2 regions of the Bacillus pretiosus genome follow, and region 2 is predicted to be linked to the other one. Evidence: a T-box and tRNA genes for the amino acid it is inferred to sense, from the RefSeq annotation. Region 2 holds a T-box; the other holds one or more tRNA genes.
The links. A T-box is a leader RNA that pairs with one kind of tRNA and senses whether it is charged. The one in region 2 lies ahead of ACU8YW_RS22230 (valine--tRNA ligase), so its partner is inferred to be a tRNA-Val.

Region 1 (15,433 bases), 2.2 Mb from region 2:
GAGCACCAAGAATACTATGTTACGAATGAACCTGCCGAAGCTGAAAAAGTTGGACAAAGGCTCGGAGAAGTAACGAAGAAAATTGAAACAAGTAAAAAACCTACTAAAAACAGTGAATCCAACATAGTACAAGAAAAAACAGAAGTATTCACAATGATAGAGGAAGAAAAAAATCCTCACTCATCTTTAATCATAAAGGAGCCTTATAGTGACGAATATAGAGTAGTAAGACCGATGTTACATGTACTATAAAGTGAAAAGGAGACTCATATGCAGACAGTAACTTATCCATGGTCGTTAAGAAAAATGTTTGTTTTTTTCCTTTGCTTCATCCTTCCGCCAATCGGCGCAATTTATATTTTGATGAATCGAGAAGCGCTACAAAAGAGAGACTTCATTTTATATGTATTATTTGCTGCTATTAATATATCGCTTTGGTTATCACTTATGATCTTTGAGAGGAGTATGTGGATGGTAGCGGGGCATTATGTGTTTGGAGCAATTATTATTGTTTTATCGAATATGAATAAGAGATAAGCCAGCAATCTTAAAGTTGCTGGTTTTTATTTTGCTATTTATAATGAGGAAATAAATTTTTAATAGAGAGTAGTGGGCGTTATGAGATGGAAAGAGGGGACGTTTGAAAAAATAGACACGAATGACTTATCTATTGAGCAACTCATACATACATTCAAGGAACAAAACGTAAATGGCGGAGCGGTTATAAGCTGTTTTAAAGTACATAAAGAAAATTTTTTCAAAGAAATACCACATTTGAAAGATGGATACGAGCACTTCTTTAGAAGAATCTTCAACTCTTTAGATATAATGCATAACTTAGAAGAGTTAAAAATACATACGTCAGAAAAATATAAGTTTCATTTTAAAGAGCAATGGGCAGTCATGCTTGATGGTAGCATTGCCGCTCAAATTTTGTCGGGTGGAGCATATGAAACATTTAAGAAACGACCAGTTATCGCAAAACAATTAGCAGTTAATCTATGTCAATATATGTTCCAAGATCGATACGAAGATATTAAAGTTTTTGAAAGCTATAGCCCTTGGACAGATTGGTTTTATGATGTTGCGTGGGATGTTACTTGGATGGTGTTAGATAGTAAGGAGCAGAAAATGTGGTTCATCTGTGCTACGGATACGGATTGATAGAAAAGAGCCTTGTAGGAAAGCTGCAAGGCTCTTAATATTTTGGGAATGAATAGAAAATAAATCATATAAATGCTATACTAAAAAATGTTTGTAATGTCAGTTTCATACTATTATATAATGCTGACTTACTAGAAAAGATAAGAGGAGAATGAGCGTGCAAAAGATAAAGAAACTATTACTGTTAATGATGGTAGTAGGATTAACAGTAGGTGTTTTAGCAGGGTGTGCAAATCCGAAAGATACGACAGAAGAATTTTTAACAGCGATACAAAAAGGTGATATAGAAAAGGCTCGTACATTTGTTGAGAGTGACAAGGAATTTAACAAACTAAATGAAAAAACAGATGATGCTGAGGCAAAAGCAATGCTGAGTGCAATTACGAAAAACTTTAAATTTGAAAAGCTAGAAGAAGTATCGAAAAAGGATGACAAAGCAGAAGTGAAAGTGAAAATTACATCTGCTGATCTATCCGTTGCTGTAACAAAAGCAGTGGGAGAAGTTATGCCAATGGCCTTCGCTAGTGCTTTTAGCGAAGACAAAGAGCAATCTGAAAAAGCAATCGAAAAAACGATGACATCAGCAATCGTCAAACACTTATCAGATAAAGATGCAATCATGGCAACTCGCGAAGTTACATTGAACTTAAAGAAAAACAAAGATGGCGACTATAAAATCGTTGCAGATGATAACTTGAAAGAAGTATTGTTTGCTAATGCGAAGTCTTTGGAGAAGATGTTTGGTGGGAAGTGATTGATTTAGATAAAAAAGAGAAACCATATCACGTAGAAGGTTGATACGGTTTCTCTTTTTTTATGACCCCGGAGAGGCTCGAACTCACGACCTCCACCCTGTCAAGGTGGCGCTCTCCCTGCTGAGCTACGGGATCTTCAAAAATGCGTATGTAACAGCATCTTTAATCTTTATGCTAAAGCAATTATATATAATTAACTGAAATTTTACAATATTTTTATAGTAAGTTTTAAAAGGGAAATCATATGCAATTATGCGAGTAGTGTCTGAAGGGATAATGATGAGAATAAGACTTAGTAGAATGTAGCGGTCATATTATTTAATGTATTTATCCAAAGGGTTTTCATCGCTTAAATCAACAAGTAAAGGACATAAGAATAATAAAGGTAGAGCGGCATTAGCATGATGAAAGGTGTCATTTGATAGATACTGCCTTCCAAAACAATACGGGCAATCTTTTTCAAATGTCACGAGTATTGACCATACATCTTTTATTGTCCACTTCGTTTTACAATACGTACAACGCGCCATAGAGTTCCTCCTCATTTTAAGTCTTCTTCTAGTATATTCCATTTTATTGTACTGAAGTCATTTGTATTTGGTGTGATAAAATGTAAGTTGTTTTGTTTTTTTATGTGGATTTATTTAGTCATTTATGATCAATTACATATCGTTTCATGTTTTTGCAGGATGATAGATTTTCAGCTTCAATATGCAAATTGGCCAATATATCCTTTTTACAATTTACTTAAAATCATGTATAACAGAGATACAAGATTATTTTACCCCGCTATTTGCGGACGGTAAGATCCCCACCTCAAAATTTAGCGAAAGCAAAGAAGTTAGGTGGTGGCAGGCTGCTCGTAAAAGCCCGATTGGTGAAGGCTGATTAAAGTTTCACTTTATAAATATTCAGTAGTAGAGGGAGAATTATTGTAATGGTAAGGAAAACGTTCAAGATGCGCGTATCTAGAAATAGAACGATTTCGATTAATGGCTCGATTCTTGATGTGGATGTTACACATGATGAGTTTTTACAAGAGTTTGTTGAGTGGGTCGATTCTAAAGGCTGGTCGTTTATGGGGATGACAGATGAGATTACACCCGAGGAAGCTAGTCAAAATTTAATAGATTCATTGATTGATGAGAAGGATAAGAAAGAATAATTCCTTCTTATTTTTTATTGTATATTTATGTTCTTTATCGTAAAAGTGTGATATAGTGAAAAAAGTGAATATTCTTCCAAATTAATACAAATTACATATAGGTTGGTAGAGGTATTTTATAGAATGTGAAAGTAAAGGGAAAAGGGAGAGTCATATGGTAAATTTTAAGAAAATTTCGGTTTTCGTTATGGTTATTTGTTTATTTTTTTTGACACCTATGACGTTATATGCTGAGACGAATATTGGAGTAAATCCGGAGCAAGTGGCACCTCCACCTGCGGAAGGGCCGAATGTTTTTAGTCAGTTTGCGACTACGATTGATGCGAAAACAGGAGATATGTTGTACGACAAAAATGCACATCATCGTGCGTTCCCTGCTAGTATGACGAAAGTGTTAACGGCGATTTTACTGATGGAGCATACGAAGCCAGAGGATCAATTTACGTTTTCACAATTAGCATTAGATCAAGAGAAGAGTAATTATCAAATTGAGTTTCACCCTGGTGAGACTATTAATAGAAATACTGCACTTATGATTTTAATGGTGCTGAGTGCGAATGATGTGTCGTATGCGATTGCGGAGCGTATTGGAGGAAGTGTTGAAAACTTCGCCAATATGATGAATGAAAGGGCGAAGCAATTAGGGGCTAAAGATAGTCATTTTGTAACGCCAAATGGATTGCATGATCCAAATCATTATACGACGCCATATGATATGGCCATGATTACGAGAGGTGTGCAAAAGTATCCTGAAATTTTACAAGCGATGAATACGAAAAGAACGACGGTTACGACATCTACGCAAACAGTTTCTATTTTTAATAAGTCTACTTATTTTGAAAATCCATATAGTATGGGTGGTAAGACAGGATTTACGAATGAAGCACGCAATACGCTCGTTTTATTAAATGAGAAGGATGGTAATCGTATTATAAATGTAGTAATGGCTTCTCAAAGACCTGAAATTTATGAAGATTTGAAGCAGATGGCGGAATATTCTTTTGGGCAATTTACGAAGCAAACTGTACTAGATAAACATAGTTGGCACCAAAAGGCAAAGTATTTAAATAAAGATGTTGATTCTGAGCTGGAAAAAAGTGCAGAGCTTATGCTAAAGAAAGATGAAGGGAAAAATATAAAAACGGCTTTTCGGGTTAATTCAGTGGATAAAGAATCTTTGTATCAAAAAGGAATTCATCGCGGTGAAGTAGTTGGTGCGGTAGATATTATAAAGAATAATCAAACGATTGCGACTATAAATGTTCTTTCAAAAGAAGATGTTACTTTTGCGATGCCTAAAAAAGATACAGTTGCACCTGAAGTAAAGGAATCGAATGTGAAAGTGATAAGTGTTGGAATAGGTGCGATTTTATTATTTGGAGCGATTTTATATGTAGTGCTGCGCCGAAATAACCAAGGGATGAAATCAGAAGAAAAATAAATTGCTAGTAGACCGTGATGAGATTTTGTCACGGTCTTTTTTGTATGCATTTCAAAAATGATTTAACTAATAATTGTAAATTTTCTTATTGCATTTCCATATCGTTCGTTATATTATTTACTTGTGTTCTTGTTAGAGAACTAAAGTGAATATTGTATACTTCAAATAACATAAAACAACGGAGAGGGAGAGAAACGATGAAATTAATTTGGAGGGTGATTAGCAACGTTATCTCATTTGTTTTATTTGCATTGATGATTTGCTTAGCTTTTGTAGTTATTTCTTCAAAAGCGAGCGGTGGGGATCCAACAGTGATGGGATATCAATTTAAATCAGTGTTATCAGGATCGATGGAACCGACATTTTTAACAGGATCAATCATTGCGATAGAACCGACGAAAGATGGTTCTAAATATCAAAAAGGCGATGTTATTACGTTTAAAGAGAAAGATGACAAAATTATCACTCACCGTATTATCGGTGTGAAAGATACAAATGGAAAAGTAATGTATGAAACAAAAGGGGATAACAACAACGGACCAGATTTAGCACCAGTACTTGCAGAGAATGTAATTGGAAAGTATGCAGATATTACAGTTCCATACGTTGGTTATGGACTGAATTATGCGAGTTCAAAAGCGGGAGCAGCATTACTTCTCATTATTCCTGGAGTCTTTTTACTTGGCTATTCCGCAATTTCTATTTTTGGCGCTATTCGTAGCATTGACGGAGAAAAGAAAGATAAAAAAGTAGAACAATCCGTCTAGTTCGTTTGGTTATACTTTCCGTTTAGGAAGTTAACAAATATATATATATATTAAGGGGATATGGACATGACTTTAAAGAAAAAATTAGGAATGGGTATCGCATCAGCGGTATTAGGCGCTGCATTAGTTGGCGGAGGAACATTTGCATACTTTAGCGATAAAGAAGTGTCAAATAATACATTTGCGTCTGGAACACTTGATTTAGCGCTGAACCCATCAACAATTGTGAAAGTGGATAATTTAAAACCAGGTGATACAATTGAAAAAGAATTTAAATTGGAGAATAAAGGTACACTAGATATTAAAAAAGTACTATTAAATACGGAGTATGATGTAGAAGATGTGAAGAAAGATAATAAGAAAGACTTTGGTGAAGACATTGAAGTAGTTTTCTTGAAAAATATAGATAAAAAAGATGAAGTAATTAAGAGAATGACATTGAAAGAGTTGAAGAGTAAAACAATGACTGCTGCAGAAAATGATTTAGTAAGTTGGTTATGGCCTGAGAAAGGTATTAAAGCAGGAACTAATGATTCATTTAAAGTGAAATTCCACTTTATTAATAAAAATGAACCTCAAAATGAATTCCAAGGCGACAAACTGCAATTAAAATGGACATTTGAAGCACAACAAGGCGATGGAGTGGAGAAAAAGTAATCATAAAAAGAGACTATCAAAAATGATAGTCTCTTTTTATGATAAAAGTGAAATGTACAAAGAAACATAATTTCTTATATCATTTTATAATTCACTTTATTATAATAAAGGTATAGTTCTTGATAAAGAACAAGTTGTTCGATAGGAGAGATTAAAATGCTGAAGCCACCTCGCAAATTCAAAAGGATGCTTATATTGCCATGTTTGTGTTCTATTACTTTTTATTTAGGCTCTCAAATGATGACTTATACAGAAGCAGCTTTCATTCATGAAACGAAAGTTGAGGCTACTATTTCTACAGCAAGTATTTTTCCAAAAACAGTTGATCAATTAACAGAACAAGCTAAGCAACATAAGGAAGTTATTTTGCGTGAGTATGAAGGGATGAAATTGAAATTAACCTTTACTTCCATTCAAGAGTTAGAGCAGGTGCTTGCTACGTGGAAGCAAGGGCGTGAGAAAATAGTTGCGGAAAGAGAATTGTTACAAAAAGTATATGTATCAATAGAGGGTCCTTATAATCAAGTGCAAGAAGAGTTAAAAGGAAATAAAAGCGAATCGAATAAGCCAGTATTCTCATATGTGAATGCTGGTTTTCATATAGTGAAAGACAATTGTGAGTATGTTGATAAAGAGGTAAAGTTACAGGTGATTGATAAACAAATTCAAGATTTTGAGAAATTACTAGTAGAGGAAACAGCAAAACAAGTAAGTGAGGCTAAGAAACAAGAAGAAGCGAAAAAGCAAGAAGAGAGTAAAAAGCAAGAAGAAGCGAAAAAACTAGAAGAGAGTAAGAAACAAGAAGAAGCGAAAAAGCAAGAAGAGAGTAAAAAGCAAGAAGAAGCGAAAAAACTAGAAGAGAGTAAGAAGCAAGAAGAAGCGAAAAAACTAGAAGAGAGTAAGAAGCAAGAAGAGGCGAAAAAACTAGAAGAGAAGAAACAAGAAGAACAGAAAAATAAAGATAGCAAGTAAATACAGCAACTTTTCAGAGCGAATAGAGGTTATAAAGCCGAATAGGTGAGAGAGCATTGCGACTCACCTATTCGGCGTGTCTTCTTTATTTTAACAATACACGTCATATACGAGAAAACTGGTTGGCAGCATGATGGTGAAAGATACTAATTAGTATAGATAGTGAAAATTAATTACGTTTTTCTTTGTTTCTCAACAAATTTCCGAAAATTTAAAATGATATTGAGAAATAAAAATAACTGAAAATACTAATAAAAAAATGTTGTATTTATATAGAGTTGTTCGTTATAATGAACTTAAGGTTTTTAAAAGAGAACGAATATTAGCTAAGCTAATATAGTTTTCTTTATGTCCCTTATTGAAAAATTATAGGGGGAAAAATATAAAAAACAGCTAGGGGGAATTGATTGTGAGTCTGAAAAAGAAATTAGGTATGGGAGTTGCATCAGCGGCACTGGGGTTATCTTTAATTGGTGGAGGAACGTTTGCATACTTTAGCGATAAAGAAGTATCAAATAATACATTTGCAGCTGGGACGTTAGATCTTACATTAGACCCTAAAACGCTTGTAGATATTAAAGATTTAAAACCAGGGGATTCTGTTAAGAAAGAGTTCTTATTAAAGAATAGCGGTTCATTAACAATTAAAGACGTTAAACTAGCAACAAAGTATACTGTGAAAGATGCAAAAGGTGATAATGCTGGTGAAGACTTTGGTAAGCACGTTAAAGTGAAATTCCTTTGGAACTGGGATAAACAAAGTGAGCCTGTATATGAAACAACTTTAGCTGATTTACAAAAAACTGATCCAGATCTTTTAGCTAAAGACATCTTTGCTCCTGAGTGGGGAGAAAAGGGTGGATTAGAAGCTGGTACAGAGGATTATTTATGGGTACAATTTGAATTTGTAGATGATGGAAAAGACCAAAATATCTTCCAAGGTGATTCATTGAATTTAGAATGGACATTCAATGCTAACCAAGAAGCTGGCGAAGAAAAATAATAAAAAAGCGGGTATCCCCCGCTTTTTTTTATAAAGAAAAAGAAGTGCTGGTTGTTAGCACTTCTTTCTATTATTATTTTTGATCGTGCTTCCATTTTGTAAATTCAAGAAATTCACGAAATTGTTCTTTGGAGACACCAGAGTTCATTGCATCTTTAACAAGCTGTGTCCATTCGGAGTCTAGGTTAGTTTCCTTTGTTGTTTCATCATGAAGTAAAGTATCAACTGGAATTTGTAGAACTGCTGCGATCTTTTCAAGAAACTGAATGGAAGGGTTTTTTTGTAAATTTCGCTCTATAGAACTAATGTAAGATTTAGCAACACCAGCTTTTTCGGCAAGTTCAGTTAATGAAATACCTTTTTGTAAGCGAAGGCGTTTTATACGTTCTCCAATCATATTTGCGCACCTTTCTATCAATATGTAGTCGTCTTATGATGTCATTATTATAACATAAACTTCGTTAAAAAGAACAAGGCTATTGAGCCTGACTGGATGGCTTCATACGTCTTAAAAAATGTTCGATATCTTGCAGGGCGATACCAGCGTCTAGAGCTTCAAGTATTAAATCAATCCATTCTTGGTCCAGTGCGTCAGTCTTATCTTTGTACAAATGTAATTCCTCCCTAATTATCGGTCATAACTGCTGCTACAGAATATATGATAATGCAATCGCATTTTGTGTTTTATATAGTGAATTATCAAATATTTTGTAGATAAAACAAAGATAAAATCCCCATTAAATTCCCTCTATGGCGATTATAAAGTTTCTGACAAATATTTTCAATATTTTCAGAAAACATTGTTGAATTGTGATATATTCGTATGCTAACTATGGAATTTTTACAAATATGTTAAAAAAATTACATAATATAACTAAATATTGAAAAAATATTGAATTTTTAATAAAATTCAATTTGTAATACATATTTTTTATTAGGGGAGGAAATAAGGGATGAACAAGAAACCGTTCAAAGTTTTGTCATCAATCGCTTTGACAGCTGTGTTAGGTCTTTCATTCGGGGCGGGTGGCCAGTCTGCATATGCTGAAACACCTGTGAATAAGACAGCTACGAGTCCAGTCGATGATCATTTAATTCCAGAAGAACGTTTAGCAAATGCGCTAAAAAACCGTGGGGTAATTGATTCGAAGGCTTCAGAGACAGAAACAAAGAAAGCCGTCGAAAAATACGTAGAGAACAAAAAGGGTGAAAATCCTGGGAAAGAAGTATCAAATGGGGACCCACTTACAAAAGAAGCATCTGACTTTTTAAAGAAAGTGAAAGATGCGAAAGCTGATACGAAAGAAAAGTTAGACAAACCAGCAACAGGAACACCTGCAGCGACAGGCCCAGTTAAGGGTGGTCTAAATGGTAAAGTACCAACTTCTCCAGCAAAGGGAAAAGAATATAACGGTGAAGTTCGTAAAGATAAAGTACTCGTTTTACTTGTAGAGTACGCTGACTTTAAACATAACAATATCGATAAAGAACCTGGTTATATGTATACTGACGATTTTAACAAAGAACATTATGAAAAAATGTTATTCGGTAATGAGCCATTCGCATTAGAGGATGGCAGCAAAATCGAAACGTTTAAACAATATTACGAAGAGCAATCTGGCGGTAGTTATACAGTAGACGGAACAGTTACAAAATGGTTAACAGTTCCTGGTAAAGCTGCTGATTACGGTGCAGATGGTGCGACAGGTCATGATAATAAAGGACCAAAAGGACCACGTGATTTAGTAAAAGATGCATTAAAAGCAGCTGTAGATAGCGGTATTGATTTATCAGAGTTTGACCAATTCGATCAATATGATGTAAATGGCGATGGAAATCAAAAACAACCGGACGGTTTAATTGATCACTTAATGATTATCCATGCGGGTGTTGGACAAGAAGCAGGCGGCGGTAAATTAGGTGACGATGCAATTTGGTCACATCGCTGGACTGTTGGACCAAAACCATTCCCAATTGAAGGCACACAAGCGAAAGTTCCATATTGGGGGGGAAAGATCGCGGCATTCGACTACACAATTGAACCAGAAGATGGCGCAGTTGGTGTATTCGCACATGAATATGGTCATGATTTAGGTCTTCCAGATGAGTATGATACAGACTATACTGGTGACGGTGAACCAATTCAAGCTTGGTCTGTTATGAGTGGCGGAAGCTGGGCTGGTAACATTGCAGGAACAACGCCAACGAGTTTCTCACCACAAAATAAAGAGTTTTTCCAAAAAACAATCGGTGGTAACTGGGCAAATATCGTAGAAGTAGATTACGAGAAATTAAATAAAGGTATCGGTCTAGCAACATATTTGGACCAAAGTGTTACGAAATCTAACCGCCCAGGTATGATTCGTGTTAACTTGCCAGATAAAGATATAAAAACAATTGCTCCAGCATTTGGTAAGCAGTATTACTACAGCACAAAAGGTGACAATCTTCACACAAAAATGGAGACGCCACTGTTCGATTTAACAAATGCAACGACTGCGAAATTTGATTTCAAGTCATTGTATGAAATTGAAGCAGAGTATGATTTCCTTGAAGTACATGCTGTAACAGAAGATGGTCAGCAAACATTAATCGAAAAACTGGGTGAGAAAGCAAATAGTGGAAATGCACATTCAACAAATGGAAAATGGATTGACAAATCATACGATTTAAGCCAATTCAAAGGTAAGAAAGTAAAATTAACATTTGAGTACATTACAGATGGTGGTTTAGCATTAAACGGTTTCCTACTTGATAATGCATCACTAAATGTAGACGGTAAAGTAGTATTCTCTGATGATGCAGAAGGTACACCGCAGTTCAAATTAGATGGATTCGCTGTATCTAATGGAACAGAGAAGAAAAAACATAACTATTATGTAGAGTGGAGAAACTATGCTGGTTCGGATAACGCATTGAAATATGCTCGCGGTCCAGAATACAACACAGGTATGGTTGTATGGTATGCAGACTCAGCTTATACAGATAACTGGGTTGGTTTACATCCAGGACATGGTTTCCTTGGCGTAGTTGATTCTCATCCAGAAGCAATTGTTGGAACTTTAAATGGTAAACCAACAGTAGCAAGTAGTACACGATTCCAAATCGCTGATGCGGCGTTCTCATTTGATAAAACGCCAGCTTGGAAAGTTGTATCTCCAACGCGCGGAACGTATACGTATAATGGCTTAGCAGGCGTACCGAAGTTTGATGATTCGAAAACGTATATTAATAAACAGATTCCAGATGCAGGACGTATTTTACCGAATCTTGGCCTGAAGTTTGAAGTAGTAGGACAAGCTGATGATAATTCTGCTGGTGCTGTTCGTTTATATCGTTAATACAGTAAAACTACCGAAAGATTTTCTTTCGGTAGTTTTTTTGTGAGCAATGAATTTTATATGCAAGAAGAAATTATATATAATGTAACTTTACGAATAGAAATTTATTATATATGAAGTCTATATAAATAATGAAAGAATTGGATAAAAATAGTGGGAGAAGGTGAATGAATGAGTGTTTCTTCTATTGTAAATAAACAAAAAGCATATTTTTATAATGGCCATACGAGAAGTGTAGAAGTGAGAAAGAATAATTTGAAGAAGCTTTATGAAGGCATTCAGCGTTTTGAAGAAGAAATATTTCAGGCATTGAAATTAGATTTAAATAAGTCAGTTCATGAGTCGTTTACAACGGAAGTTGGATATGTATTAAAAGAAATTTCCTTTCAATTGAAGCATATTTCATCGTGGAGTAAACCGAAGCGGGTTCGAACAGCACTCACTCATTTTGGATCAAAGGGGAAAGTAGTTCCTGAACCGTACGGTGTGACACTTATTATTGCACCGTGGAACTATCCGTTTCAATTAGCAATTGCACCTCTTGTAGGAGCGTTGGCGGCTGGAAATACAATTGTTTTAAAGCCGTCAGAGTTAACGCCAAACGTTTCCAAAGTACTTACGAGGATGTTAGAGGAATTATTCCAAGAAGAGCTTGTAGCGGTAGTAGAAGGCGGTGTAGAAAAGAGTACGGAATTGTTAAAGGAACCGTTTGATTATATTTTCTTTACAGGTAGTGTCGGTGTTGGAAAAGTTGTGATGGAAGCAGCAGCGAAACGGTTGACGCCACTCACGTTAGAACTTGGGGGAAAAAGCCCATGTATTGTACATAAAGATGCAAAAATAGATGTAACAGCAAGACGAATTGTTTGGGGTAAGTTTTTAAATGCAGGGCAAACGTGTGTAGCGCCTGATTATATGTATGTGCATGCTTCGGTGAAAGAACAGTTAATCGAGGCATTACGACACGAAATTGCGGAGCAGTATGGAAAAGATCCACTAAACAATGACAATTATGTACGAATTGTGACTGAACGTCATTTTGAACGTTTATGTTCATTTTTGAAAGATGGTAAAACGGTAATCGGCGGGAACTATAAAAAAGAAACTTTACATATAGAACCAACAGTGTTAACAAATGTTACATGGCAAAGTACTGTTATGGAAGATGAAATTTTTGGTCCGATCTTACCAATTGTAGAATACGACAACATAGAAGAGGTAATTGGAACAATTCAGCAACATCCGAAGCCATTAGCGTTATATGTATTTTCTGAGGATAAAGAAGTACAAAAGAAAATGACAAGTAATATTTCATATGGCGGAGGCTGTATTAATGATGTTGTCTATCATCTTGCAACGCCATATTTACCTTTTGGTGGTGTTGGAAGTAGTGGATTAGGTAGTTATCATGGGGAAGAAAGTTTTCGGACTTTTTCACATTATAAAAGCATTTTAGCCCAATCTACGGCATTCGATATGAAAATTCGTTACTCTTCTACAAAAAGTGCTTTAAAATTCATACGAAAGTTGTTAAAATGATGATGGTGTTTATCAGTAGGCGTAGCCGTATGATAATAGCCCCTTCGTAATGGAAGGGGTTTTTCTGTTCGACATATGTATCATGCAAAAATGAATCAAACATACTACATAAAGAATAGAAGAGAACGCTAAACAACCATTTTTGTTTGGATCGAAACAAAAAATAGTCTATAGAACATAAATATTTATTCATGAATATAAAAATTAAAATTTAAGGTAGATAGGACGGGAAAATGAAAAAGATTATTAAAGTTGAAGCAGTAGAAAAACATTTTGGAAATCAAGTGATTATCCCACCTCTTTCTTTAGACATTAAAGAAGGGGAATTTTTAACGATTTTAGGGCCGAGTGGTTGCGGGAAAACAACGTTACTTCGCATGATCGCAGGCTTTGAAACGCCAACTAAAGGGAATCTTTTATTAGATGATGAAAAGATTAACGATTTGCCACCATATAAGCGTCATATGAACTTAGTGTTCCAACATTATGCGCTATTCCCACATATGAATGTGGAGAAAAATATTTGTTTCGGTATGAAAATGCAGAAAGTACCGGCAGCAGAGCAGAAAGAGCGTGCTGAAGAGGCAATGCGTTTAACGCAGTTACTTGAGTTCCGTAATCGTAAACCTGCAAAGCTTTCTGGTGGACAGCAGCAGCGTGTAGCAATTGCGAGAGCGATTGTAAATAACCCGCGTGTATTATTACTAGATGAGCCACTTGGGGCGTTAGACTTTAAGTTAAGAAAAGATTTGCAACGTGAATTGAAAAACTTACAACGTAATTTAGGAATTACATTCATATACGTAACGCACGATCAAGAAGAAGCGATGAGCATGAGTGATCGTATTGTCGTTATGAATAAAGGACATATTGAACAAATTGGAACGCCGAAAGAAATTTACAATAAGCCGAAAACAATGTTCGTTGCGACATTTATCGGTGAAAATAATATTGTGAAAAACGGGGAAGGCTATGTAGCAATTCGCCCTGAAAACGTAAAAGTACGTTCGGTTGAAGAGCCGATTTTAAAAGAATACCATCTTGGACATATTGAAGACGTTGAGTTTGTTGGAAATATGGAAAAGCTGTATGTACGTGACGAGAAAACATCAGAATTACTAATGGCATATCAAACTGCTGAAGAAGCAGCGCAGTGGAGCATTGGAGATAATGTATACGTAGGCTGGGAGCAAGAGGACGAGGTGACCTTAAATTGAAAAAAGGGAAATTACTCGCACTACCGACAGTCGCGTGGCTGTTAATCTTCTTCCTAATTCCCCTTCTGTTTGTATTGGCATTTGCCTTTATGCAGCGCGGGGCATATGGGACAGTTGAAATGCAATTTACGTTAGAGAATATAGCTCGTGTGTTTGATCCACTATACATGGGAACGTTATGGGAAACTGTTAAGATTGCAGTTATTACAACAGTAATCTGTTTAGTAATTGGTTATCCATTTGCTTATACAATTACAATTGTTGATCGCAAATACCGTTCAATTCTTTTATTATTGGCAACGATCCCGTTTTGGATTAACTTCCTTGTTCGTTCATACGCATGGATTGTTATTTTACGTTCACAAGGTCTTGTAAACACATTGCTATTGAAACTAGGTATTATAAGTGAACCTTTAAATTTACTATATAACACACCTTCTGTAATACTCGGAATGGTCTATTCTTTATTACCATTTATGATTTTACCGGTGTATGCAGCGATTGAGCAGCTTGATAAGCGTAAGTTAGAAGCAGCTTATGATTTAGGAGCAACACCAGCAAAGGCATTTTGGAATGTAACAGTACCAATGACGATGTCAGGGATTGCTACTGGTTCTATTTTAGTGTTTGTTTCTTCTATCGGAATGTTTGTTGTATCAGACGTTATGGGTGGATCGAAAGTAGCGTTAATCGGAAACGTAATTCAAAATCAATTCTTAGGAGCGCGTGACTGGCCGTTTGGATCTGCGTTATCTATGATTGTTGTTCTATTCTCTGTTCTGTTAATTTACTTATATTATCGTGCAACGAAAGTATATAAATATGATGGGAACGGAGGGGAATAGGCAAAGATGAAGAAGTTTTTAGTTTCTTATTCTTGGTTAATTTTATTGTTCTTGTATTTTCCAATGATGGTTTTAATGGTATATTCCTTCAATGATTCTCGCATTAATGCGGAATGGGAAGGTTTTACATTCCATTGGTATACAGATTTATTTCAAAAGCAAGATGTTATTGATGCGTTTGTAAATAGTATGACGATTGCGATCGTAACGACGGTTGTAACGACAGTTCTTGGTGTGATTTTCGCGATTGCATTACATCGTTATAAATATCGTTATGAAGGGGCTATTAACGGTCTTGTGTATTTACCAATTTTAATTCCTGATATTTTAATGGGATTATCTTTACTTATCTTATTTAGTCAATTAGGTATGGAACTTGGCAAAACAACAATTATTATTGCGCACATTACATTTAGTATTTCATTTGTTGTCGTTATTTTAGCAGCGCGTCTTTCTGGTATGGGACGTGATTTAGAAGAGGCTGCGAATGATTTAGGAGCAACGCCGTGGCAAACGTTTCGTTATGTAACGTTCCCAGCAATTGCACCAGGGGTTATTTCAGCCGCA
Region 2 (15,433 bases):
ATATGTATCTATTGAGGAATTTGATTATGAATTAAAGGAAAATGGTTGCTTACAATTATTAGCGGATATATCTATCACTGGTTTATGTGATGAAGAAAGAATCGAGGATGAAGAGGAAGAAACAGCGTATGCTGAGTTAGAGGCTGATTCCGCACAAGAAGATGAAAATAGACCCGCCATGCACGTAGAAGAACCAGTCTATAAGGAATCAGATGAGTGGGAAGATTACGCATTTGAACCGTTTCAACTAGAGGAAAGAAAAGAGCAGGAAGTAGAGGAAGAGGAAATAGAAGAACATGAATTTGTGGAGCGTGAAGAGGAGAAAGAATCAACGCCACAATTTGAATTGTTCGGAAGAAAAGATTTCAAGAAAGAAAAAGCGAAAAAACAAGAAGAGCAAGAAGAAGAAGCGTATTCACAGCGAGATGAAAATGCACTTTATTTAACGAAAATATTTACGAAAGAACCGGAAGAAGAATTTACAAAGTTAAGAATGTATTTCGTGCAAGAAGGGGATACAATCGAATCTGTTGCAGACCGTTATGAAACGTCTGTACAAAACTTATATCGTGTCAATCAAACAGAAGATATATATTTAACTGCGGGACAAATTATTTATATTCCTGTTTCAAGGGCAAAAGCGAAATAAGTGAGTGTTTTCACTCACTTATTTTCCTAAAGGCAATGTTTTGAATAGAAAGGGTTATTCGTATGGATATTGAATTACGAAATCGCTATGAACCCATTGTAAGGCAATATAGATTGGATACACAGCATATGGAAGAGCACGGAAGTGTAACGAAAATTTACACGAATCAAGGTCCGTATGCGCTCAAGAAAATAGAAGACGGGAAATTAGAGAGGAATAACTTTTTGCACCATATTCAATATTTGAAGGAGAACGGTTTTTCAAATTATGTACCTATATACCATGCGACGGATGGAAATTATATTTTAAGTGACGGGACGTATAATTATTATTTAATGCCTTGGTTAGAACGTGCGGAAGGCAATGGCGAGGATAATGATCAATACCATAAAATGTTTCAAACTCTCGGGACGTTACATCAAAAAACGGTGAAAGAAGAAACGTATACAGAAGAAGATTTAGAAAAACATTATACAAATATATCCGATCGCTGGGAGAATGATGGTGAGATGTTAGAAGAGTTTCTCGTAGAATCTGAAGCGAAGTGGTATATGTCTCCGTTTGAATTGCAATATTGTACGTACTATCATCATGTAATGAGGGCGCGTGAGTTTGCAATGAAGCAATTAACTGAGTGGAACGATGCGATGAAAGAAAAAGAAAAAACACGTATTACTTTTGTACATGGTAACGTATCGCTTAATCATTTCTTATTTGATTATGAACGGAATGGCTATTTTATTAGTTTAGAAAAATCTAAGTTTGCCACACCGGTGCAAGATATAGTAGGGTTTTATTCTCGGTCTTTAAATACGTATCCAATTGCGCGAAGTGATCGGTTTGAATGGTATCAAATGTACCAAAAAAATTTCCCTTTTACGAAAGAAGAGCAACTACTCATGTTTGCATATATGACGTATCCATCGCAATTTATTCGGCAAATCCAGTCTTATAAGAAAAGAAGAGAGAGTCGCAATGAGGAAAATGAACTGCTCGGAGTAAAGAGCTTACAACAATCGCATTGGCTCGTTAGCAATATAGAATATTTCCTTTCGCAATTACAAGCTGCTCAGCAAGGGAGCGGATAAAGTGATGGGGTCTTACTGCCCGCAAATAGCGGGAGAAAGAAGATAAGTAGAGGATGCTACTTATCTTCTTTTTTTGCCCAAAAAGCCGTAGTATTAAATTTATCTTGACGAATAGGGTTTCGTTTTTTACACTATTGTATATAATAATTAACAATCATATAAATGCCTTGAAGGGGAAGAGTATAACAAGAAACGTCTTCAGAGAGGAGAATCATTAGCTGGGAGATTCTCTAGATAGTTATGTTAGAAGGTAGCCCTGGAGCATCTTTTCTGAACGGAATAGTTCTCATTAGGAAAAGACGGATTTGTCCGTTATCAAATTAAGAGTATAAGCAAATTCCTGAATTTGTTTGTAAATAAAGGTGGTACCGCGATGTCCCTCGTCCTTTTTTGGATGAGGGGCATTTTTTATTTTAAGGAGGGAAAATAATGTCAAACACGGAAAAGAATTTACCAACTAAATATGATCATATGTCCGTTGAAGAAGGCCTTTATCAATGGTGGCTTGAAGGCAAATATTTCGAAGCAACAGGAGATGAGAAGAAACAACCATACACAATTGTAATTCCACCTCCGAACGTAACTGGTAAGTTACACTTAGGTCATGCTTGGGATACAACTCTTCAAGATATTTTAACTCGTACGAAGCGTATGCAAGGTTACGATGTATTATGGCTTCCAGGAATGGACCATGCGGGTATCGCAACACAAGCAAAAGTAGAAGGGAAACTTCGTGAAGAAGGTATTTCACGTTACGATCTTGGCCGTGAGAAATTCCTTGAAAAAGCTTGGGAATGGAAAGAGGAATACGCGTCTCACATTCGTCAACAATGGGGGAAAGTTGGTTTAGGATTAGACTATTCTCGTGAACGTTTCACATTAGACGAAGGTTTATCTGATGCGGTTAATAAAGTATTCGTTCAATTATACGAAAAAGGCTTAATTTACCGCGGTGAATATATTATCAACTGGGACCCAGCAACACGCACAGCTCTTTCTGATATTGAAGTAATTCATAAAGAAGTTCAAGGTGCATTCTACCATATGAACTATCCGTTAACAGATGGTTCTGGTCATATTCGTCTTGCTACTACTCGTCCAGAAACGATGCTTGGTGATACAGCAGTAGCAGTTCATCCAGAAGACGATCGTTACAAACATTTAATCGGGAAAACAGTTACACTTCCAATCGTAGGCCGTGAGATTCCGATTATTGCTGATGAGTACGTAGAAAAAGATTTCGGAACAGGCGTTGTAAAAATTACACCAGCTCATGACCCGAATGACTTTGAAGTAGGTAACCGTCATGACTTACCACGTATCTTAGTAATGAACGAAGATGGATCAATGAACGAAAAAGCTGGTAAGTATAACGGTATGGATCGTTTCGAATGCCGTAAAGCGTTAGTGAAGGACTTACAAGAAGCGGGCGTATTAGTAGAAATCGAGCCTCATATGCATTCAGTAGGTCATAGTGAGCGTAGTGGTGCAGTTGTTGAGCCTTACTTATCAACACAATGGTTCGTAAAAATGGCTCCACTTGCTGAGAAGGCAGTAGAGCTTCAACAAAAAGAAGAAGAGAAAGTAACGTTCGTACCAGAACGTTTTGAAAACACATACTTACGCTGGATGGAAAACATTCACGACTGGTGTATTTCTCGTCAATTATGGTGGGGACACCGTATTCCAGCTTGGTATCATAAAGAAACTGGTGAAGTATACGTAGGTACAGATGCACCAGCAGATATTGAAAACTGGAATCAAGATAACGACGTACTTGATACATGGTTCAGTTCAGCGTTATGGCCGTTCTCAACACTTGGCTGGCCGGATGAAGATTCAGCAGACTTTAAACGTTATTATTCAACAGATGCATTAGTAACGGGGTATGACATCATCTTCTTCTGGGTATCTCGTATGATTTTCCAAGGTTTAGAGTTTACAGGCGAGCGTCCATTTAAAGATGTATTAATTCACGGTTTAGTTCGTGATGAGCAAGGACGTAAAATGAGTAAATCTCTTGGTAACGGTATTGATCCAATGGATGTTATCGAGAAGTACGGTGCAGATGCAATGCGCTATTTCTTATCAACAGGAAGCGCACCAGGTCAAGATTTACGTTTCAGTATGGAAAAAGTAGAGTCTACTTGGAACTTCATTAATAAAATTTGGAACGCATCACGTTTCGTATTAATGAACATGGATGATATGAAGTATGAAGAAATCGATTTAACTGGGGAAAAATCAGTTGCGGATAAGTGGATTTTAACTCGCTTAAACGAAACAATCGAAAGCGTAACGCGTAACATGGATAAATATGAGTTCGGTGAAGCTGGTCGTTCATTATACAACTTCATTTGGGACGATTTCTGTGACTGGTACATTGAAATGGCGAAACTTCCACTATACGGTGAAGATGAAGCAGCTAAGAAAACAACTCGTTCTATTTTAGCTTACGTATTAGACCAAACAATGCGTCTATTACACCCATTCATGCCATTCGTAACAGAGAAGATTTGGCAACATTTACCGCATGAAGGCGAATCTATTACAGTAGCAGCATGGCCAACAGTTCGTGAAGATTTACAAGATACAGAAGCTGCGGCAGAAATGCACCTTCTAGTTGATATCATTCGCTCTGTTCGTAACATCCGTGCAGAAGTTAATACGCCAATGAGCAAAAAAGTTCAAATGCAAATTAAAGCAAAAGATGAGGCTGTACTTGCTCAACTTACGAAAAACAGCTCTTACATTGAGCGTTTCTGTAACCCAAGCGAATTAATAATTCAAACGGATTTACAAGCACCAGAAAAAGCAATGACTGCAATCGTATCAGGTGCAGAGTTATTCTTACCGTTAGCTGATCTTATCAATCTTGATGAAGAGAGAGCACGTCTTGAGAAAGAATTTGAGAAGTTCGACAAAGAAGTAGAACGTGTACAGAAGAAACTTTCAAACCAAGGTTTCGTAGCGAAAGCTCCTGCAGCAGTTATTGACGGAGAGCGTGCGAAAGAGCAAGACTACCTAGAAAAACGTGAAGCAGTTCGCCAACGTCTAGCAGATCTTGAAAAGTAAAATATTTTTTAGAGGCTCACTATATTGGTGAGTCTCTTTTCTTTGCGTATAATAGGAGTATGAAGGTTGTCTTTTGAAAGGGGAAGCATACGTGATACATACATACGAAGAAGCGATAGGGTGGATTCATAGCCGATTGAAGTTTGGTATTAAACCGGGATTAGAAAGAATGAAATGGATGCTAGAAGAGCTCGGAAATCCAGAGCGTCACATAAAATGTGTTCATCTTGCTGGTACAAATGGAAAAGGTTCAACGTTAACATATATGCGCTACATGTTAGAAGATGCAAAATATAAGGTAGGAACATTTACCTCTCCATATATTGAAACATTTAACGAACGTATTAGTGTGAACGGGACACCAATTGCAGATGAAGAGATTACTGAACTTGTAAAGATGGTAAAGCCAGTCGTTGAAAAACTAGATGGGACGGATTTAGGGGAAGCGACTGAGTTTGAAATTATTACTGTTATGGCAATTTGTTATTTCGGTAAAGTTAATTTCTGTGATGTTGTTTTATTTGAAACAGGGCTTGGAGGGCGCTTTGATTCTACGAATGTTATTCATCCTGTTCTCACGATTATTACAAATATCGGCCACGATCACATGCATATTTTAGGGAATACACTAGGAGAAATTGCATATGAAAAGGCGGGGATTATTAAGTCTGGTGTTCCGGTTATTACTGGTGTACGAGATGAGGAAGCATTGCAAGTCATTCAAAAAGTTGCAAAGGAAAATCATACAAACTTATACGAGATGGGCAAGCATTTTACAGCGTTACATAAACAGTCTGGCGAAGATGGAGAACGGTTCGATTTCACTTGTCCTTTCGCCACTTTTGAAGATGTGCGAATCTCAATGAAAGGTGTTCACCAAGTAGGAAACGCAGCACTTGCACTTATGGCAGTCATGTATGTCAAAACATACTTATCATTTTTAATTGAGGAAGTAGAAATAAGAACTGGATTACAGGAAGCGTATTGGATTGGTCGATTTGAAAAACTGCAAAGCAATCCAGATATTATTATAGATGGTGCCCATAACCCAGAAGGTATCGAAAGTCTTGTGAAAACAGTAGAATCACATTACAAAGATAAAAATGTAATAGTTTTATTTACTGCCCTAGGTGATAAACAATTGCATAATATGGTAGATCAATTAGAAACCATTGCCGATGAAATTATTTTTACAACATTCGCCTTTGATCGTGCTATTTCTGCTGACAAGCTTGCATCGTATTCAAAGAAAGAGTCAAAACTAGTTTTTGAAAATTGGAAAGAGGCAATTGATACGAAGGTTGAAATGATTGGAGAAAATGATGTTTTTATCATAACAGGTTCTCTTTATTTCATTTCGGAAGTTCGAAAATATATTCGCGAGAAAAACTAGATAGTCTTTGCTATCTAGTTTTTTTGTTCTACAAATGAAGTCAAATGCATACATATAAGATAAATATATAGGGTTATTTGGCGAATTCCTCTGACAAATATCTCGTTTTTTTGTGAAATCAATATGATATGATGCGGACAACGATAAGAGGTGAGGTGTGAGTGTATGGACAAGCAATCACGAACGATCTCAGTGAAAGTGAATGGAACAGAAGCGAAGTATGAGGAGAAGAAGAAAGATGAATTTGAATGGATGGTAGTAGAAAGTGAAAGACCGAAAAACGTTGTTCCGTTTCAAAAAGCGAAATTGGTGTCTAAGGAAAAAAAACGAAAGAAGTGGAGCAATACGTTAATTGCAATCGTTGCCACTGCGATTGTTATTGGTACGGCTTTTGGGATGGGAATGCTACAGTTACTTAAAGGACAAGGTGCGACAGGAGGAAGCGAAGTAACAGCTTCGAAGCAGATGCGAAATGAAGAATCAAAGGTGGGCGGAACGGCAGAACAAACACCGGCACCAAAAGAGGAAAAACAAAAAGCACAGACAGGAACGTCATTAGATCCAATGAAATTATTTTTTGTGCAAGGAGGGATTTATTCTTCCGAAGAAAAGGGACAGGCCGCTCTTGAAGAGTGGAAAGGTAATGGAGGCGTTGCAGCTTTAAAACCGAGCGGTGATAAGTATGCATTAGTTGTTGGTATTGCTAGCGATGAACAAGGCATAAATCAATTAATGACGCAGTATAAAAATGATAATGTCTCCGTATTGAAAAAGAACTGGGATATAACAGATAAAGCGTTACTTAAAGATGATAAAGAAGTTGGGGCATTTTTAACAAAAGTACAGCCATTATATACTCATTTAGCAAAATATGCTTCCAGCGTACAAGCTAGTGGAAAAAGTAATGCAAAAGATATAGGTGCGATTGAAAAAGAGTGGAAAGCAATTGAAAAAGAAGGAAAAAGTATGAAGCAGGAAGAAGCAAAGAAATTGTATATGTATACGTCAATAGCTGTGCAAACAGTGAAGGATGGAAAAGGTGATAAGGAATCTTTGGCGAAATTAAATCAAGTTATTATTGATGGTATACTTTCATATGAAAAAATTGTTTCCCAAAAGGTGAAATGATAGGATAATGAAATGACGAAGGAAGAAGTATAGGTACTTCTTTCTTTTCTTTTGAATTTAGAGCAAAGTGCTTTCTCTATGGCAGGAATATAATCGTATTTTAGTAAAAAGTATTATTTTATTTAGAGAAAATAATATTTCTGTCATTTGTGGACAAACTATTCCTTTGATACGATTGATGTAAATGATTCTGCTTCATGTGAGAAAGGAAGGAGAAAATATGAGAAAAATTATTTTAGCATCAGGGTCACCTCGCAGGAAGGAACTGCTTGAGTTAGCGGATGTACCATTTGAAATCATTGTAAGTGAAGTAGAAGAGACGATTGGTGCGTACTCATCACCTTCTGATATCGTTATGTCCCTCGCCCTGCAAAAAGCATCTGCGGTAGCAGAAACGAATAGTGATTACATTGTGTTAGGTGCAGACACAATTGTTACATATGAATCGCGTATTCTTGGAAAGCCTTCTAATGAGGCTGAGGCGAAAGAAATGTTGCGATTATTATCAGGGAAAACACATGAAGTGTATACTGGTGTTGCAATTATAGCGAAAGACAAAACAGTCACTTTTTACGAGCGTACAGAAGTTACGTTTTGGGAATTAACAGAAGAGGAAATTGACGTATATGTTGCATCAAAAGAACCTCTTGATAAAGCAGGGAGTTATGGAATTCAAGGTAAAGGATCTATTTTTGTTCAACATATTCAAGGGGACTACTATAGTGTAGTCGGGTTACCAATTTCACGTCTTGTTCGGGAATTAAAACAATTTAATATTGATGTAACCCATGCGTAAAATTGCATGGGATTTTCTTTGAGAGAACAAATAAAAGGGGTGGAGAAATGAACGGTATTCGTGATGTTGTCAAAGAAGAACAGCCACGGGAGCGTTTATTGTTAGAAGGAGCTGGAAGTTTATCGAATCGGGAGCTTCTTGCTGTGTTACTTAGAACAGGTTCTAAAGAAGAAACAGTTTTAAAGTTATCAGATAAAATTTTACATCACTTTGACGGTTTACGTATGTTGAAAGATGCAACGTTAGAAGAGCTTGTCAGTATACATGGTGTTGGGATTGCAAAGGCAGCCCAGCTTATAGCTGCTTTTGAACTTGGTAGAAGAATGGTACGTTTAGAATATCAAAATAGATATAGCATTCGAAGCCCAGAAGATTGCGCGAGATATATGATGGAAGAAATGCGTTTCCTGCAGCAGGAGCATTTTGTATGTTTATATTTAAACACAAAAAATCAAGTTATACATAGGCAAACCATTTTCATTGGAAGCTTAAACACATCAATTGTACATCCAAGAGAAGTTTTTAAAGAAGCGTTCCGCCGTGCAGCAGCCTCTATCATATGTCTTCATAACCATCCCTCAGGAGACCCCACGCCGAGCCGAGAAGATATTGAAGTAACAAAACGCTTAGTAGAATGCGGCCGAATTATCGGAATTGAAGTGCTTGACCATATTATAATAGGCGACCATAAATTCGTGAGTTTAAAGGAAAAAGGTCATATTTAAGACTATGCTTTTTACTTATTTTGTTTTATAATGTGATTTATGAGTTTTTTGTAGAAATTTATCTACAAAAAGGATAAAGATATAAAAAACGTACTGTTTTTATAATATAAATTAAGAAAAAATGAGTCCGTGAAAACAAGAAAGGAAGATAAATAATATGTTTGGATTTGGTGGATTTACTCGCGATCTTGGAATAGATTTAGGAACTGCGAACACGCTTGTATATGTAAAAGGAAAAGGTGTAGTTTTACGTGAACCTTCAGTAGTAGCGTTACAAACTGATACGAAACAAATCGTTGCTGTAGGTAGCGATGCAAAACAAATGATTGGTCGTACACCAGGAAACGTTGTGGCACTTCGCCCGATGAAAGACGGTGTAATTGCTGATTACGAAACGACAGCAACAATGATGAAATACTACATTCAACAAGCTCAAAAATCAAATGGATTCTTCTCACGTAAGCCTTATGTAATGGTATGTGTACCGTCTGGTATTACAGCTGTAGAAAGACGTGCAGTAATCGATGCGACTCGTCAAGCGGGTGCTCGTGATGCTTATCCAATCGAAGAACCATTTGCAGCAGCAATTGGTGCGAACTTACCTGTTTGGGAACCAACTGGTAGTATGGTTGTTGATATCGGTGGCGGTACAACAGAAGTTGCAATCATTTCTTTAGGTGGTATTGTAACAAGTCAATCAGTTCGTGTTGCTGGTGATGATATGGACGATTCAATCATTCAGTACATTAAGAAAAGCTATAACTTAATGATTGGTGAAAGAACGGCTGAAGCATTGAAATTAGAAATCGGTTCTGCAGGCGAGCCAGAAGGTATCGAGCCTATGGAAATTCGCGGTCGTGATTTAGTAAGTGGTCTACCAAAAACAGTACTAATTCAGCCAGAAGAAATTGCAGATGCATTAAAAGATACAGTAGATGCAATTGTAGAATCTGTTAAAAATACGTTAGAGAAAACTCCACCTGAATTAGCGGCAGACATTATGGACCGTGGTATCGTATTAACAGGTGGCGGAGCATTACTACGTAACTTAGATAAAGTGATTAGTGAAGAAACAAATATGCCAGTCCTTGTTGCAGAAGACCCATTAGATTGCGTAGCAATTGGAACGGGTAAAGCATTAGACAATATCGATCTTTTCAAAACTGCTGCTCGATAATATTGCAAAATAAAAATCAATGAAATTAAGAGGGTGTGAACGTGCCACAGTTTTTCTTAAACAAAAGATTAATTGTTTTGTTAGTTAGTATTATTCTTCTCGTGGCATTGATTGGAATCTCATTGAAAGAACGGAACAGTTTAACATGGCCAGAGCAGTTTGTTAAAGACACTGTCGGTGTTGTAGAACGTGTATTCCAAAAGCCAGCGAAATACGTAGCTGGATTCTTCGAAAATGTAGAGGATGTAAAGCGCACGTATGAAGAGAATAAAGAATTAAAAGCAAAATTAGATAATTATGCAGGTCTATCAGGGAAAGTAAAACAATTAGAAGATGATAACAAGAAGTTACAAGAGTTAACGGGTAAAAAAGAGTTGAATAGCCAATATACTGAAATTCCATCTACTGTTGTTTCTCGTAATCCAGATAAATGGTACGATTTAATCGGAATTGATAAAGGAGCACAGCAAGGAATTAAAAAGGATATGGCTGTAGTAACTTCACAAGGTCTAGTTGGACGAGTGAAAAGTGTATCCCAGTTTACATCATCAGTAGAATTGCTAAGCTCTATGAGCCGAACAAATCGTGTTTCTGCTATCGTACAAGGTGATGAGAAAATCTTCGGATTGATTGAAGGTTACGATAAAGAAAAGCACTTACTTCTTTTCACAAAGATTGGCTCTGATGCAGAGGTAAAACCCGATCAACTAGTTGTAACATCTGGACTTGGTGATATTTTCCCGAAAGGTCTTGTAATTGGAACAATCGTTGATGTTCAGCCAGATCCATACGGCTTAACAAAAACAGCTTATGTAAAACCGGCCGCTGACTTGAATGACGTAGAGCATATTATGGTTGCTAAACGTGCAACGCCTTCAGCGCCATTAGAATAGGAGGGGGAGAAGAGATGATGAAGATTTTAAAAAGAGCAGCTCTTCCTCTTTTGCTCCTTTTTGTTTTTCTATTTGAAAATATGTTTGCTACTATTGTTCCAACAGAGGTTTTTTGGAAAGACAGTATAGCAGCACCTCATTTCTTTATAATTGTGTTATGTTTTATTACTGTGTACTATAGTCCGGTCCAAGGGATTTATTACGGACTCTTATTTGGTTTCTTATTTGATACCGTATACACAGAACTTGTCGGTATATATATATTTGCGTATCCGATTTTAGCTTATTTAGTTTATAGTGTGATGAAGATACTACAATTGAATTTATTTATTGTTGCTTCTATTGTACTAGCTAGCATTGTAGCACTAGAGTATTATGTGTATGGATTTTTAACTTTGTTAGGACGTACTCATATGTCAGCGTATGTCTTTTTCACAGATCGTCTCCTGTCTACTTTATTGCTAAATGCAATTTTCTTATTGATAGTTTGTTTCCCACTGAGACGATATTTAGTGCGTCTTTCAAAAGCGATGGAAGAAAAAGAAAAAAGGATTTTCTAATTTTATGTCGAATTGAATCGGTGGGGTGAACTTTAGTGGAAGAAAAAAAGCAACAAAATGTAACAATAAAAGGGACAAAAGACGGAATAACGCTTCATTTAGATGATTGTTGTTCATTCTCTGAATTACTGGAGGAACTGGATGAAAAGCTTTCTACACATTACTATGATGGTGATGGGCGCTCTTTAATTGAAGTGCATGTGAAAGTGGGAAATCGTTATTTAACAGAAGTCCAACAAGAAGAGATTCGTACGTTAATTCGTAATAAAAAGAATCTTGTTGTGGATTCAATTGAAAGTGATGTTATAACGAAAGCAGAAGCAATAGCTTGGAAAGAAGAAACAGAAATTGTCCCTATTTCCAAAATTGTTCGCTCTGGACAAGTTTTACATGTAAAAGGAAATTTATTGTTAATTGGAGATGTTAATCCAGGCGGAACGGTTATCGCTGGGGGGAATATTTTTGTCGTAGGATCATTAAGAGGAATTGCGCATGCTGGGTATTATGGGGATTCGGATGCTGTAATCGCTGCATCTGATATGAACCCGATGCAACTTCGAATTAGTGATGTGGCAATGCGGGCTCCGGAAGAGAAAGAAGACGGAGCGGAGGCGGCAGAATGTGCGTATATTAATGAGAACAATCACATTGTTGTCGATCGACTGCAACTTCTCACTCATCTTAGACCTAATTTAACAAAGTTAGAAAGGGGAATTGTATAGCTGTGGGAGAGGCAATAGTAATTACATCTGGAAAAGGCGGAGTAGGTAAAACTACAACGTCTGCGAACATTGGTACAGCCCTGGCGTTATCTGGAAAGAAAGTGTGCTTAATTGACACAGATATCGGTCTTCGAAACTTAGACGTAGTAATGGGGCTGGAAAATCGTATTGTATTTGATCTTGTTGATGTCGTTGAAGGGCGTTGCCGTTTACCTCAGGCGCTTATTAAAGACAAGCGTTTTGATGATCTTTATTTATTACCTGCAGCACAAACGAGTGATAAATCAGCGGTAACACCTGAACAAATGGATGAATTAATACAAGTATTACGTCAAGATTATGATTACATATTAATTGATTGTCCTGCGGGGATTGAGCAGGGATTTAAAAATGCGGTAGCTGGTGCGGATAAAGCAATCGTTGTTACGACGCCAGAAGTATCCTCAATGCGCGATGCGGATCGTATTATCGGGCTTTTAGAAAAAGAGGATATTGAACCACCAAAACTTGTTATTAATCGTGTGCGTAGTCATATGCTTCATGAGCAGGATATGTTAGATGTTGATGAAATCGTACGTACATTGTCAATCGAGCTTCTTGGTGTTGTCGAGGATGATGATGAAGTTATTCGTGCTACAAATACAGGTGAACCTGTAGCGTTGCAACCGAGCGGAAAAGCAGCGTTAGCTTATCGTAATATTGCAAGACGCTTGTTGGGTGAGAATGTACCATTGCAAGCATTTGGACAAGAAAAGGTATCGGTATTTACAAAGATGAAAAACTTCTTTGGAATCCGTTAAAGGCACTTCGCGCATATGCGAAGTGCTTTCTTTTTTCTTCACACGAATATCTTCCTTTCCTAGCTCATACATATGTACAAACTGTATACAACTGTTTCTATGTAAATTAGCTTAACGAAAGAAAGGAGACAGTATGAAGAATAGACGTGTAGAAGAAATTAAAAAACGGATTGCGAAAAGGAAGGCAGAGCAAGAAAGGATGGAGGAAGAGCAGTATTTTGCTGGAGGGAATTTTGATAGTGAAACAGTATTTATTGAAGAAGGAGAAAAGGAAATTCATCCTTTATTTCGAAAAGAAGTATTTTTCTTCAAATTTTTGTTATCAGCAATATTAGTTCTTTCTGTCGCTATTTTATATAAGAATGCACCCTCTTCTTTCGACGGTGCTAAAGCTGTTACAGAAAAAGTGATGAAAGAAGAATTTCAGTTTGCTACTGTAGCGAAATGGTACGAAAAGCAGTTTGGAAAACCACTCGTATTTTATTCACCTACTGAGAAAAAAGAAGGAACGATTCAGCAAAAAGATTATGCCATCCCTGCTTCTGGAAAGGTAATGCAAGGGTTTCAAAAAAATGGCCAAGGTGTATTTGTTCAAACAGCTACAAATGCAACTGTTGAGTCAGTGAATGAAGGGCTAGTTGTTTTTGCAGGTAAGAAAGAGGAACTTGGTAATACGGTTCAAATTCAGCATGCAGATGGAACAGAATCGTGGTATGCGAATTTAAATGACATGACAGTGAAATTATATGATTACGTTTCAAAGAAACAAAAAATTGGAACGGTGAATAATGATGCAAATAATAAAAATGGTAAGTTTTATTTCGCGATAAAAAAGAATGAAAAATTTATTGACCCGATTCAGGTGATTTCATTTGATTAAATATAGAGAAGTTTTAACGAAGATTTCAGTGCATCCGTTGTTTTGGGTTATTATTGTTATTGGTATTTTTACGGCTCGTTTTAAAGAGTTAATACTGTTATTTTGTATCGTTCTTATCCATGAACTTGGGCATGCCTTTGCGGCGGCACACTACAATTGGCGTATTAAAAAGATTCAACTTTTACCGTTTGGTGGTGTGGCTGAGCTTGAGGAACACGGGAATAAGTCATTGAAAGAGGAACTTGTTGTTGTAATTGCAGGGCCTATACAACATATTTGGATGATGGTGGTAGGTTATATAGTGTTTGAAGCTGGTTGGCTGGGTGCGGATTTATATTATTTCTTTATATGGAATAATATAATTATTTTAGCATTTAATTTACTACCTATTTGGCCGCTTGACGGTGGAAAAGTATTGTTTAACGTATTATCATATCGTTTTCCTTATTTACAAGCACATGAAAAGATGATGAAATTATCATGTGTTTTTTTTAGTGTAATACTAGTGTGGCAGTTACTTTGGAATAGTAACAATATTATGATGTGGGTACTACTCATATTTTTAGCGGTGTCGTTATATCAAGAGTGGAAACAAAGACAGTATGCCTTTATGCGTTTTTTATTGGAACGTTATTATGGGAACAAAAGAGGAATTGAAAAGATTGCACCTATTGAAGTGCAATCAGAAGATCATTTATATAAGATATTCACAAAATTTCGTAGAGGGTATAAGCACTCTATTATCGTCCATGGAAAATATAAAGAACATTACACATTGGATGAAAATGAATTACTCTATGCGTATTTTACTGAAAAACGAACAACTTCATCTGTTGAAGAATTAATCGGTTAGTGTTGACGATAGCACTAACCTTTTATTATTGTAAAAGCAAAGAAGATTATAAAGTGAGGAAAGAATTTTGAAAACGTTATATATGAACTATGCAGGATCGGAAAAACGCGTTGCAATTGAAGAGAAGAAAAAAATTGTTGAGTTTTTATGGAAACGAAATGAAGAACAAGAGATTGTTGGGCATATTTATGTTGGACGTATCGTAAGAACGATTGCTGGAATGAACGCAGCTTTTGTAAACATCGGTTTAGAAAAACATGCGTACCTTTCATACGATGATGTACCATCTTCTTATCGTATACATGAAGGGCAAGCGGTACTCGTGCAAGTTGTGAAAGAGGCAATTGATACGAAAGGGCCGAAATTGACGGCAAACATAGAATTTACCGGGAAATATGTCGTTTATATGCCATATGATGAAATGCGTGCGATTTCTCGAAAAATAAAAAATAATAAAAGAAGGCAACAGCTACTCCAAATTGAGGTAGAAGGGACAGGAGGTTATATTTTCCGCTCTGCTTCTGAAAAAGGAGAAATTGAAGAAATACAAGCTGAAATGCAAAGGTTACAGCAGTTATATGAAGAGCTAAAAAGAAAAGAGGGGCAAGGAAAGGCACCGTTACTACTTCATCGACCGGCGACCTTTTTAGATCGTGTATTCCAAGAGAATCCGATTGAAACGATTGAAAAAGTA

Region 1: it encodes a tRNA-Val, which carries the amino acid that the T-box ahead of ACU8YW_RS22230 (valine--tRNA ligase) is inferred to sense. The anticodon was not compared.

What each region holds. Positions count from the first base shown of each region.
Region 1 is NZ_CM129593.1:1,243,880-1,259,312, forward strand. Features, by position in the region: gene ACU8YW_RS06460 (hypothetical protein) at 1-252, shown strand, start outside; gene ACU8YW_RS06465 (hypothetical protein) at 271-537, shown strand; gene ACU8YW_RS06470 (hypothetical protein) at 619-1,164, shown strand; gene ACU8YW_RS06475 (hypothetical protein) at 1,322-1,918, shown strand; tRNA gene ACU8YW_RS06480 (tRNA-Val) at 1,982-2,054, opposite strand; gene ACU8YW_RS06485 (hypothetical protein) at 2,234-2,449, opposite strand; gene ACU8YW_RS06490 (hypothetical protein) at 2,857-3,084, shown strand; gene ACU8YW_RS06495 (D-alanyl-D-alanine carboxypeptidase family protein) at 3,239-4,525, shown strand; gene sipW (signal peptidase I SipW) at 4,723-5,292, shown strand; gene ACU8YW_RS06505 (TasA family protein) at 5,359-5,949, shown strand; gene ACU8YW_RS06510 (DUF4047 domain-containing protein) at 6,106-6,921, shown strand; gene calY (biofilm matrix protein CalY) at 7,331-7,924, shown strand; gene ACU8YW_RS06520 (helix-turn-helix domain-containing protein) at 7,998-8,321, opposite strand; gene ACU8YW_RS06525 (anti-repressor SinI family protein) at 8,401-8,535, opposite strand; gene inhA1 (M6 family metalloprotease immune inhibitor InhA1) at 8,878-11,265, shown strand; gene ACU8YW_RS06535 (aldehyde dehydrogenase) at 11,437-12,804, shown strand; gene potA (spermidine/putrescine ABC transporter ATP-binding protein PotA) at 13,038-14,021, shown strand; gene potB (spermidine/putrescine ABC transporter permease PotB) at 14,018-14,866, shown strand; gene potC (spermidine/putrescine ABC transporter permease PotC) at 14,873-15,433, shown strand, end outside.
Region 2 is NZ_CM129593.1:4,307,037-4,322,469, reverse strand. Features, by position in the region: gene spoVID (stage VI sporulation protein D) at 1-649, shown strand, start outside; gene ysxE (spore coat protein YsxE) at 712-1,737, shown strand; T-box leader at 1,896-2,128, shown strand; gene ACU8YW_RS22230 (valine--tRNA ligase) at 2,167-4,812, shown strand; gene ACU8YW_RS22225 (bifunctional folylpolyglutamate synthase/dihydrofolate synthase) at 4,904-6,205, shown strand; gene ACU8YW_RS22220 (stage II sporulation protein B) at 6,371-7,333, shown strand; gene ACU8YW_RS22215 (Maf family protein) at 7,554-8,129, shown strand; gene radC (DNA repair protein RadC) at 8,177-8,854, shown strand; gene mreB (cell shape-determining protein MreB) at 9,012-10,031, shown strand; gene mreC (rod shape-determining protein MreC) at 10,073-10,924, shown strand; gene mreD (rod shape-determining protein MreD) at 10,939-11,484, shown strand; gene minC (septum site-determining protein MinC) at 11,520-12,206, shown strand; gene minD (septum site-determining protein MinD) at 12,209-13,006, shown strand; gene spoIVFA (stage IV sporulation protein SpoIVFA) at 13,140-13,886, shown strand; gene spoIVFB (stage IV sporulation intramembrane metalloprotease SpoIVFB) at 13,879-14,739, shown strand; gene ACU8YW_RS22170 (Rne/Rng family ribonuclease) at 14,807-15,433, shown strand, end outside.